Regions from separate parts of the Bacillus sp. UNC322MFChir4.1 genome, predicted to be linked through region 1. Evidence: a T-box and tRNA genes for the amino acid it is inferred to sense, from the RefSeq annotation. Region 1 holds a T-box; the other holds one or more tRNA genes.
The links. A T-box is a leader RNA that pairs with one kind of tRNA and senses whether it is charged. The one in region 1 lies ahead of serS (serine--tRNA ligase), so its partner is inferred to be a tRNA-Ser.

Region 1 (6,344 bases):
GAGAAGTAAGTGTAAAAACGGTTTTATCTGAAACATTACAATTAAATATCCCTTTAATTAGTGCGGGTATGGATACGGTAACAGAAGCTGATATGGCAATCGCAATGGCTCGTCAAGGTGGACTTGGTATTGTCCATAAAAATATGTCTATTGAACAACAAGCTGAACAAGTAGACAAAGTAAAACGTTCTGAAAGCGGCGTTATTACAGATCCTTTCTTTTTAACTCCGGAACATCAAGTGTATGATGCAGAACATTTAATGGGGAAATACCGTATTTCAGGTGTTCCAATTGTAAATAATACTGAAGAGCAAAAGCTTGTCGGTATTATTACAAATCGTGATATGCGTTTTATCCAAGATTATTCTATTCTGATTTCTGATGTAATGACGAAAGAACAATTAATTACAGCTCCAGTTGGTACAACATTAGAAGATGCTGAAAAAATTCTACAACAACATAAAATTGAAAAACTCCCTCTTGTTGATGACAACGGTGTATTACAAGGTCTTATTACAATTAAAGACATTGAAAAAGTAATCGAGTTTCCAAACTCTGCAAAAGATAAACAAGGTCGTTTATTAGTTGGTGCAGCTGTTGGCGTAACAGCTGATGCAATGCAGCGTATCGATGCGTTAGTAAAAGCAAACGTAGATGTAATTGTTCTAGATACTGCACATGGACATTCAAAAGGTGTATTAGACAAAGTAAGAGAAGTTCGTGAAAAGTATCCAAACCTAAATATTATTGCTGGTAACGTTGCGACAGCGGAAGCAACTCGCGAATTAATTGAAGCAGGTGCAAATATTGTTAAAGTAGGTATTGGACCGGGTTCTATTTGTACAACACGCGTTGTAGCTGGTGTTGGTGTCCCTCAATTAACAGCAGTGTATGATTGTGCAACGGAAGCTCGTAAACACGGTATTCCAGTCATTGCTGATGGAGGCATTAAATATTCTGGTGATATTGTAAAAGCATTAGCAGCTGGTGCACACGTTGTTATGCTTGGTAGCATTTTTGCTGGTGTAGCAGAAAGTCCAGGAGAAACAGAAATTTATCAAGGACGTCAATTTAAAGTGTACCGCGGCATGGGTTCTGTTGGAGCAATGGAAAAAGGAAGTAAAGATCGTTACTTCCAAGAAGGAAACAAAAAACTTGTTCCAGAAGGAATTGAAGGCCGTGTTCCATATAAAGGTCCTTTAGCAGATACAGTACACCAATTAGTTGGTGGATTACGTGCAGGTATGGGATATTGCGGTGCAGCTGATTTAACATTCTTGCGTGAAAATGCACAGTTTATTCGCATGTCGGGTGCTGGATTACGTGAAAGCCATCCGCATGATATCCAAATTACAAAAGAAGCGCCAAACTATTCATTATAATGTCTCATATAAAAATAGGCAGAGATTTAGTATCTCTGTCTATTTTTTTTTGATTGTGTTAGAATAACGTTTATGTGAGTACAAATATATTGGGGGTAACAACAGTGACAGGTATGTTCCGTAAGCAAATGATTGTGATTGTAACGGCACTTACACTATTCTGCAGTATGTTTTTTACGTACAGCAGCGCGTTTGCAGAAACAAATTCTGCGTTGAATGTTGAAGCAGGTGCGGCAATTTTAGTGGAAGCGAACTCTGGAAAGATTTTATATCAAAAAAATCCAGATGAACAACTAGCAATTGCTAGTATGACAAAAATGATGAGTGAATACTTAGTTCATGAAGCGGTAGCAAAAGGTAAAGTTAAGTGGGATCAAAAAGTTAAGATTTCTGAGTATGCTCATATAATTTCACAAGATCGTTCTTTATCAAATGTTCCTTTAGAAAACGGTGGTACATATACCGTAAAAGAATTATATGAGGCAATGGCAATTTATTCTGCTAATGGTGCAACAATTGCTTTGGCTGAATTAATCGGTGGCTCAGAAGGCAATTTTGCTAAAATGATGAATGATAAGGCAAAGGAACTAGGATTACAAAATTATAAATTTGTGAATTCTACAGGATTAATTAATAAGGACTTAAAAGGAAAACAACCTGAAGGTACAGGTCCAGATGAAGAAAATAAAATGTCTGCTAAAGACTGTGCTTTATTAGCACAACATTTACTTCAAGATTATCCGAAGGTTCTTGATACAGCAAAAATCCCAAAAAAGACATTCCAAAAAGGTGGAAAATATCCAATTGATATGGCGAACTGGAATTGGATGTTAAAAGGGTTAGTTAAGGGCTATGAAGGCGTAGATGGCTTAAAGACAGGTCATACGGATGAAGCTGGTTATTGCTTTACAGGTACAGCAGAGCGTAATGGTATGCGTTTAATTTCTGTTGTTATTAAAACAAGTTCTGAGACAGCACGTTTTGATGAAACGAAGAAACTATTTGATTATGGTTTTACAAATTTCCAAATGAAAACAATATATCCAAAAGGTTCTCAAGTAAAAGGTCATGAAACGGTTCATGTAAATAAAGCAAAAGATACAGAGGTATCAGTGCAGACGAAGGAAGAAATTGTACTTCCAATGCCAAAGGGTAGTCAGACTATTTATAAAGCAGATTTTAAAGCAGTAAGTAAAGAAAAAGAAGCACCAATTAAAAAAGGTACAACACTTGGTTATATGAATGTATCAGCAAAAGATGCTAATGATGTAGGATTTTTAACTGGTAAATCCATGCAAGTAGATCTTGTAACAAAACAAGAAGTAGAAAAGGCGAATTGGTTTGTTCTTTCTATGCGAAGCATTGGTTCTTTTTTTAGCGGTATATGGAATGGTACAGTTGATACTGTAAAAGGTTGGTTCTAAAAGCTCCCGATAAGGGGGTTTTTTTTCTATTTTTCGCACCGACTTAATCCTAGGCATTCGCGGACGGTTGTTCCCACTCAAGATTTAGAGAGAAGCCCAAAAGATCGGTGGAGAGTAATTGCTGGTATGCGCTAGGTTAAGCGGGCTTTCCGTCATTTGGGAGGGGGAAATCCTTACCGATGGAAGTTTCACTTTATTGAAAAAAATAGTAGACAAATCTCCAATAGATAATGGTAGAATGTAAGAGTATTCTTAATTTTCGCCTTGAGCGAGGAAAAAGCAATTCACCTAGGGGGGTTTTTTGTACATGTTAAATGTAACAGGAACAGAGCGCGTAAAACGTGGAATGGCAGAAATGCAAAAAGGCGGCGTCATTATGGACGTAGTCAACGCTGAGCAAGCAAAAATTGCAGAAGCAGCAGGTGCAGTTGCTGTTATGGCATTAGAACGTGTTCCAGCTGATATTCGTGCAGCAGGCGGCGTTTCGCGTATGGCAGATCCAACAATTGTAGAAGAAGTAATGGGTGCTGTATCAATTCCAGTTATGGCAAAATGCCGTATTGGTCATCTTGTGGAAGCGCGTGTACTTGAATCGTTAGGGGTAGACTATATCGACGAGAGTGAAGTATTAACTCCAGCTGATGAAGTATACCATTTAAATAAACGTGATTACACTGTCCCATTTGTATGTGGATGCCGTGATATTGGTGAAGCAGCACGTCGTATTGCTGAAGGTGCATCAATGCTTCGTACGAAAGGTGAACCTGGAACAGGGAATATCGTAGAGGCTGTACGCCATATGCGTCAAGTAAACGCAGAAATTCGTCAAGTTGCGAATCTACGTGAAGATGAATTAATGACATATGCAAAGAATACTGGTGCTCCTTATGAAGTATTACTTGAAATTAAGCGCCTTGGTCGTTTACCAGTTGTAAACTTTGCAGCAGGCGGTGTTGCAACACCAGCAGATGCTGCATTAATGATGCAACTAGGTGCAGATGGCGTATTCGTAGGTTCTGGTATTTTCAAATCAGAAAACCCAGAGAAATTTGCACGTGCGATTGTTGAAGCAACAACGCATTATGAAGATTATGAATTAATTGCTCGCCTTTCTAAAGGACTAGGTAATGCAATGAAAGGTGTTGAAATTTCAACATTATTACCAGAACAACGCATGCAAGAGCGCGGTTGGTAATTAAAGGAGTTTTTGAAATGGTTACAATCGGTGTATTAGGACTTCAAGGAGCGGTTCGTGAACATGTACGTGCAATAGAAGCAACTGGTGCACAAGCAGTGATTGTGAAGCGTACAGAGCAATTAGAGGAAGTAGATGGCCTTATTTTACCGGGCGGTGAAAGTACAACAATGCGCCGTCTTATTGATAAATATAGTTTCATGGAACCTCTTCGTGAATTTGCTAAAGCAGGAAAACCGATGTTTGGTACATGTGCAGGTATGATCTTACTTGCAAAGAACCTTGTTGGATATGAGGAACCACATATTGGTGTAATGGATATTACAGTTGAACGTAATGCGTTTGGCCGCCAAAAAGATAGCTTTGAGGCTGCTCTTTCGATGGAAGGAGTAGGCAAAGACTTTGTTGGCGTATTTATTCGTGCGCCTTATGTTGTGGATGTAGAAGATCATATCGAAGTATTATGCACATATGAAGATCGTATGGTCGCGGTTCGTCAAAATCACTTATTAGCAGCGTCTTTCCATCCAGAATTAACAGATGATCATCGTGTCACAGCTTACTTTGTAGAGATGGTAAAGGAAGCGAAAATGAAAAAAGCTGTATAATTGACTTGAAACTTGTGTAAGATTATAGTAAATTGATGGTAACTATTTTATATGATAAATGTGTTGATAGGAAGTAGTAGCAAGAGACGTTTCTTATAGAGAGTCGGTGGTTGGTGAAAACCGATAGAAGCGACTTGTGAATCCATCCTGGAGTGAAGTGTGGAACAGTCTGTTGACTAGTAAGCATTTCCGGTAAAGAGCCGTTATCTCTACTTGAGAGGAAAGCAATTATGCTTTCAATTAGGGTGGCAACGCGGGTTAACTCCCGTCCCTTTGTTATAGGGACGGGAGTTTTTTGTTTTTGTAAAAATAAAGGAGGAAATAGCATGCTTGATATTAAAATTTTGCGTACAAACTTTGAAGAAGTAAAAGCGAAACTACAACATAGGGGCGAAGACTTAACAGACTTTGGGCGTTTCGAAGAATTAGATATAAAAAGAAGAGAGTTACTTGTACAAACGGAAGAGCTAAAAAGCAAACGTAATGAAGTATCTCAACAAATTTCTGTATTAAAACGCGAAAAGAAAGATGCAGAGGCGCTTATCTTAGAAATGCGTGAAGTAAGCGATAAAGTTAAAGACCTTGATAATGAGCTTCGTACAGTTGAAGAAGATCTTGAGAAATTAATGTTATCTATTCCAAATATTCCACATGAATCTACACCAATTGGCGAAACGGAAGATGATAATGTGCAAGTTCGTGCGTGGGGAGATGTTCCAGAATTTACGTTCGAACCAAAGCCGCATTGGGATCTTGCAACAGATTTAGGAATGCTCGACTTTGAACGTGCTGGGAAAGTAACAGGTAGCCGCTTTGTATTCTATAAAGGAGCAGGTGCAAAGTTAGAACGTGCTTTATTTAACTTCATGCTTGATCTTCATACAGAGGAACATGGCTATGAAGAAATTTTACCTCCGTATATCGTAAATCGTACAAGTATGATTGGAACAGGGCAACTTCCAAAGTTTGAAGAAGATGCGTTTCGTATTGAGAGTGAAGATTATTTCTTAATTCCTACAGCTGAAGTACCTGTAACAAACTTGCATCGTGATGAAATTTTAAATGGTGAGCAATTGCCAATTCGTTATGCAGCGTTTAGTGCATGTTTCCGTTCTGAAGCAGGATCTGCTGGTCGTGATACACGTGGTTTAATTCGTCAGCATCAATTTAATAAAGTAGAGCTTGTGAAATTTGTAAAACCTGAAGATTCTTATGAGGAATTAGAAAAATTAACAAATGACGCAGAGCGCGTATTACAGTTATTAGGTCTTCCATACCGTGTGATGAGCATGTGTACAGGGGATTTAGGATTTACAGCAGCGAAGAAATATGATATTGAAGTATGGATTCCTAGCTACGGCACATATCGTGAAATTTCTTCTTGCAGTAACTTTGAAGCATTCCAAGCACGCCGTGCAAATATCCGTTTCCGTCGTGACACAAAAGCGAAGCCAGAGCCTGTTCATACATTAAACGGATCTGGGCTTGCAATTGGCCGTACGGTAGCTGCTCTTTTAGAGAATTACCAACAAGAAGATGGTTCTATTATTATTCCAGAGGTTCTTCGTCCTTATATGGGAGGAAAAACAGTAATTAAATAAATTCATTTTTATAAATATACACCTAGTGTTATTTTAGGATAACAATATCTTTAACTATTTAGTAGAGTAGAATATGTTTTATGAAAAAGGAAAGAGACAAAATCTCTTTCCTTTTTATATTATCTATTATAGTA
Region 2 (6,344 bases), on a different contig from region 1:
TCGCTCCCAATACAACATATTCGCAACCGCATCTACCCGAAAACCGTCAATATGATAAAACCTCATCCAAAACAGCGCATTTGAAATAAGAAAATTTCGCACTTCTTGTTTTCCTAAATCAAAATTCACCGTCCCCCATACACGGTTTTCTTGCACATCAAGATCTTTATATTCATACGTCGGTTCTCCATCAAACAAATAAAGCCCATGAGCATCTTTACAAAAATGTCCCGGTACCCAATCTAAAATGACACCGATCCCATATTTGTGACATTCATCGACAAAATACATAAAATCTTGTGGCGTTCCGTATCTACTAGTCGGCGCATAATATCCCGTTCCTTGATATCCCCAAGAGCGGTCATATGGATGTTCAACGAGCGGCATAATTTCCACATGAGTAAATTGATGCTCCGCTACATATGGAATAAGTTCATCTGCCATTTCTCTATAAGAAAAAAAAGACCCATCTTCTTTCCTTTTCCACGAACCAAAGTGAAGTTCATAAATGGCTATTGCTTCGTTATAGATGGACTTTCGTTTCTTTTTTTGGAACCACTTCTGATCTTTCCATTCATATCCTTTTATATCGTAAACAACGGATGCCGTATTGGGCCGAACTTCAGCACACATTGCATACGGATCTGCTTTTAAAAGCGTATGCCCTTCTCGTGTTTGAATGGCATACTTGTATAATTCCTGCTGAGAAATATTCGGTATAAATAAAGACCAAATCCCTTTCTCAGTCACTCGTATCATTTCATGTATCTCGCAATTCCACTCATTAAAATCTCCCACAATACTCACAGCTTGTGCATGAGGTGCCCATACGGAAAAACGTGTACCTTCCATTCCATTTTCCATCGTCAAATGAGCACCAAGAATCTCGTAGCTATCATAAAACTTTTCTTCATGGAACAATAACATGTCTTTCACATTACATTTCGTCTCAATCACTATGTTCACCTCACATGATGACAGAATTTTAAATACGTTATTACTATTCTTCAGTAAATTGAAATATCCTTGCGATTTTATAAAAAAACATTCGTTTATTTATAGAAATCTGCGATAATTTCATGAAATTTAACCGAAAAATATCGAATTTTGGCGAATATTCATTGTAAACGCTTTATTTTAGAATAATTTTTTAGTGGGGAAGAAAAAGATCTACTGCTCTATTTTGTTATTACTTTCCATTCAAATAAAACATAAAAAAACCCCTTCCGGCAAAAAGGATATAGGGGAGGCCGGAAAGGGATTTATACAATTTGAATTATAGTACTGGTGCCATAGTTTCTTTTAACACTTTTATAGAATGATCAAATTTCAATTCTTCTTCTGCATTTAATTCAAGCTCTACAATTTCTCGAACACCTTGACGGTTGATAACTGCTGGAACACCTATGTAAACATCTTGTTGTCCATATTGCCCTTCAAGATATGCAGATACTGTCAATACGCTGTTCTCGTTGTTTAGGATCGCTTTCGTTACACGTAATAGTGCCATACCGATACCGTAGTAAGTTGAGCCTTTACGTTGAATAATATGATAAGCAGCATCTCGAACATTTACAAAGATTTCATCTAAATCACTTTGGTTGTACTTTTCATTGTTCGCTAAGATTGTTTCTAGCTTTTGTACGCCGATCGTAGCATGGCTCCATACAGGAAGCTCTGTGTCACCATGTTCACCAATGATATACGCATGCACATTACGTGGGTCTACCTCTAAGTACTCACCTAGCATATAACGCAAACGAGCAGAGTCTAGAGTTGTACCAGAACCAATTACGCGCTCTTTTGGTAATCCAGATTCTTTCCAAGTTACATAAGTTAAAATATCCACTGGGTTAGTTGCAACTAAGAAAATACCATCAAATCCACTATCCATAATACCGCGAACGATTTGTTTATAAATTTTTGTATTCTTCTCAACTAAATCTAAGCGAGTTTCACCTGGCTTTTGTGGTAATCCAGCAGTGATAACAACAAGATCTGCATCTTTACAATCTGCATAGCTACCTTTCCAAACTTTTGTTGGAGCTGGCGCAAATGGAACCGCATGGCTTAAATCCATCGCTTCGCCTTCTGCTTTTGCTTCGTTTACATCAACAAGAACAAACTCTTCAACTACACCTTGGTTAATCATAGAATATGCATAGCTACAGCCTACAGCTCCTGTTCCTACTAATACTACGCGGTTAATACCTTTTTTCATGGTAAAATCCCCTCTCTATTTTCCAATCTCATTATTATCATTGTCATTTAAGTTAATAATTAAAATACTATTTTTATGTTGTTTATCTTGTTTACATTCATATTGTAGCACGATTACTTGTGAATGTATTCACATTTTTTTGACCTATTTGTGAATTATTTCACAGATAGGGGAAAGTTATTGTATCAAATGTGGAATCCATCTCAATTTCATCTATACACGCCTAATTTCACATACTATTCCCTTCAAAACTGTATATAATTTGTCCACACCTTTTTTCAGCTTAGAAATATATTATATATTGAATTAAAAATTTATTTTGAAAGGCGTTGATTGATATAAATAAGCATACAAAATGCGTCTGTGAGCAACTCGAAACTTTACAGCCTGGTACAGAAGTAGATATTTTTCTAAATGGAAACTTTATAGATGATGTTACTTTTGTTAATTTTAATCCTCAGAACTTTTGTGCAACGTTTGTAGATACAGAAGGAGATGAAGCAGGCGGCGTAATCCTTATAGATTGCCGCGATATTCAAGCGCTTCGAATTGAGGCAAGCTAGTTGATAAAAGAGAGCTTTTTTGAAGCTCTCTTTTATCATTTCAACATATAGTTCCATCCGAAATATACAAAAGAAAAAGAGGGAAAGAACCATGTCAATTTTCATAAACCATATTGCTAGCCCTAAAATATTTAACCCAAATTTAGTAAAGGATACAGATATACAATCTTTATATATAAAAAATAAAGAAAAATATTTTGAAGATATTTGTTACCTTTTAAACACCTTTCAGTTAGGAAAAAAAGTAAACGAAATTATAATTAATGGCGTGCCATTAACCGTTTCAAATTTTGCAGGGTTTCACTTTAGCACAGGTCTTGCTACATTTCTAAATAATAGTGGGCGCATTGTCCTCGTTAATTGCGAACGCATTGATGCAATTGTACTTTAACATTATTATTTATGAGAAAGTGAAAGTAAGATCGAGGATACATTATTAATCACTACAAGACAAATAAAAAAAGAGATAGCATCACATGCTATCTCTTTAGTATGACCCGTACGGGATTCGAACCCGTGTTACCGCCGTGAAAGGGCGGTGTCTTAACCACTTGACCAACGGGCCAATTTCTGGCAGAGAAGAAGGGATTCGAACCCTCGCACCGCGTAAGCGATCTACTCCCTTAGCAGGGGAGCCCCTTGAGCCACTTGGGTACTTCTCTATATTATATGGCTCCGCAGGTAGGACTCGAACCTACGACCGATCGGTTAACAGCCGATAGCTCTACCACTGAGCTACTGCGGAATATTTAAGACAATTTATATCTTATAAAAATTCATTTTCTAAGTCAAGTGCTTCCTACAACATTCTGTAGTGACGTGACATGTTTATAATATACTGGATTGTTTTTTTAGTGTCAAGGAGTTTTTAAACCTGCTTTAATTTCCCTTTACACTTCCCGCACACATAACGAACTGTATTTACTCTGCGTCTTCTTACATATTGAAAATGACACGTTATACATTCATACACATATTGTTTTACCTCTACTTGTCTCCCGGACATTCTTTTACAAAAACGCGGTGCGTTCACCTGCTTTAATAATTCACGAAAGTCTTTATCTCTATGCTGGTACCCTTTCCCCATAATATGCAAATGATAATGACATAACTCATGTTTAATTACTTCAATCAATTCCTTTTCCCCATACTTTACATAATAATGATAATTTAGTTCTATATTATGAGTGCTTAATATATACCGCCCACCTGTCGTACGTAACCGTTTATTAAACACCGCCTTATGCAAAAAAGGGCTCGCAAAATAATTTATCGATACTTCCTCCACTAATCTCTGAATATCTACTTCATACATCCTCATCTCTCCTACCCATTAAAATAAATCCACACGTCTCGTCGGTCTCATGCATACATTAAATAGTACATATACCCATCCTCATTCTTATCAAAGGAGGGATTCATATGCCAGCATGGCTTCGCAAACAAATGCGGCGTGCTTATTATGAAAAAAACCGCTATCAAATCAAATTACTTAACGAATGCTGGTTTTTTTATAAAAAAAAGCAACATCCCTAATAAACAAAGGGAATGGATCAACATATTCCACTCCCTTTTCATTCAACTAACAATAAACGCATCCATAGGCGTGGCTTTTTAATCTTCTAACGGTAACATAGATAAAGCGACGCGTCCTTTTTTCATATCAACATCATCGACCCACACTTTTACAATTTGTCCGACAGACACAATATCTAATGGATGTTTTACAAACTGTTTACTCATTTTCGAAATATGAACTAGTCCATCTTGTTTTACACCGATGTCAACAAAAGCACCGAAATCTACAACATTCCGAACTGTACCTTCTAATTCCATACCACGTTTTAAATCTTCTAGTTTTAAGATACCTTTTTTAAGAAGCGGCTTCGGTAATTCATCACGTAAGTCTCGCTCCGGACGGATAAGGGCATCAATAATGTCTCGCAGCGTTGGTTCACCAACGCCCGTTTGCTCTGATAACGAGGAAACTTCCACTTCCTCTAAGCGTTTTTGCAAATGAGGCTGTCCAACATCTGTAATAGATAACCCTAAACTTTTCACTAACAATTCCACATTCTTATATTGCTCTGGATGAATGCTTGTTCGATCAAGTGGATTCTCACCTTCTAAAACCCGTAAAAATCCGATGCATTGTTCATATGTCTTTGCACCTAATCGTGGTATATCTTTCAGTTCAGCACGTTTCGTAAACTTCCCGCTCTCTTCACGTTTTTTCACAATATTTTTTGCAACTGTTTTTGATAAACCAGAAACATATTGTAATAAGGAAACAGAAGCAGTATTTACATTCACCCCAACTTGGTTTACAGCTGTTTCAACAACAAATGTTAATGATTCATTCAACCGTTTTTGCGATACATCATGTTGGTATTGCCCTACCCCAACAGACTTTGGATCAATCTTTACTAATTCTGCAAGCGGATCTTGCAAACGTCTCCCTATAGAAACCGCGCTTCTTTCTTCAACTTGCAAATTCGGAAACTCTTCTCTCGCTAATTCTGATGCGGAATATACACTTGCCCCCGCTTCATTGACAATAATATAAAACACATCATGAGAAACTGTCTGTAGTACATCTACAATAAATTCTTCCGTTTCACGAGAAGCCGTACCATTTCCAATCGCAATTACTTCTACTTCATACTTTTCTAAAATGGAAATACATTTCTTTTTCGCTTCTTCATACTTCCGGACAGGCGGATGCGGATAGATGACATCGATATGAAGCACTTTCCCTGTATCATCTACAACTGCTAGTTTACATCCCGTACGATAAGCAGGATCTACAGCCAACGCTACTTTCCCCTTCATCGGCGGTTGTAACAATAAATTCCGTAAGTTCTCTGAAAAAATATGAATTGCTTGTTCTTCCGCTACTTCCGTTAGCTCTTTACGAATTTCCCTTTCAATAGACGGTTGAATCAAACGCTTATAACCATCTTCAATTGCTTCTTGTACATAATTCGCACTTGGTACGAATGAATTATGAATAACTTTTTTATGTAAAAATTGAAGAACGTCTTCAATCGGAGGTACAATTGTTACTTTTAAAATTTCTTCTTTTTCACCACGATTCATCGCCAATACACGGTGAGGAACAACCTTTTGCACTGGTTCTTCATAGCTGTAATACATTTCGTATACATTCTTTTCGTCTTTTTCTTCATCTTTTACGGCTGCTGAAATTGTTCCTTTTCTAAAGGTAGTATTGCGAATCCAACTACGATAAGACGCTTCATCAGATACATATTCTGCAATAATGTCTTTTGCCCCCTGCAATGCTTCTTCTGGCGACTGAACCTCTTTTTCTTCATTTACGAACACTTTTGCTTTTTCTAGCACGTCATCCTTCGCAAACGTTAATAACCACTCTGCCAAAGGTTCTAATCCCTTCTCTTTCGCAATCGTTGCTTTTGTTCTTCGTTTTTCTTTATATGGACGATATAAATCCTCGACCTCTTGTAGTTTTGTTGCAGAGGTAATATTACGACGCAGTTCTTCTGTAAGCTTTCCCTTTTCATGAATTAAACGCAACACTT

Region 2: it has a tRNA-Ser gene. The T-box ahead of serS (serine--tRNA ligase) is inferred to sense a tRNA for this amino acid. The anticodon was not compared.

The regions. Positions count from the first base shown of each region.
Region 1 is NZ_JQKQ01000051.1:7,751-14,094, reverse strand. It holds gene guaB (IMP dehydrogenase) at 1-1,382, shown strand, start outside; gene BR72_RS16305 (D-alanyl-D-alanine carboxypeptidase family protein) at 1,487-2,806, shown strand; gene pdxS (pyridoxal 5'-phosphate synthase lyase subunit PdxS) at 3,114-4,001, shown strand; gene pdxT (pyridoxal 5'-phosphate synthase glutaminase subunit PdxT) at 4,019-4,609, shown strand; T-box leader at 4,664-4,885, shown strand; gene serS (serine--tRNA ligase) at 4,936-6,210, shown strand.
Region 2 is NZ_JQKQ01000022.1:37,813-44,156, reverse strand. It holds gene glgB (1,4-alpha-glucan branching protein GlgB) at 1-927, opposite strand, end outside; gene BR72_RS09860 (L-lactate dehydrogenase) at 1,277-2,221, opposite strand; gene BR72_RS09855 (hypothetical protein) at 2,560-2,784, shown strand; gene BR72_RS09850 (hypothetical protein) at 2,876-3,175, shown strand; tRNA gene BR72_RS09845 (tRNA-Glu) at 3,278-3,349, opposite strand; tRNA gene BR72_RS09840 (tRNA-Ser) at 3,356-3,446, opposite strand; tRNA gene BR72_RS09835 (tRNA-Asn) at 3,455-3,529, opposite strand; gene BR72_RS09830 (SprT family protein) at 3,653-4,099, opposite strand; gene cmpA (cortex morphogenetic protein CmpA) at 4,207-4,320, shown strand; gene BR72_RS09825 (Tex family protein) at 4,399-6,344, opposite strand, start outside.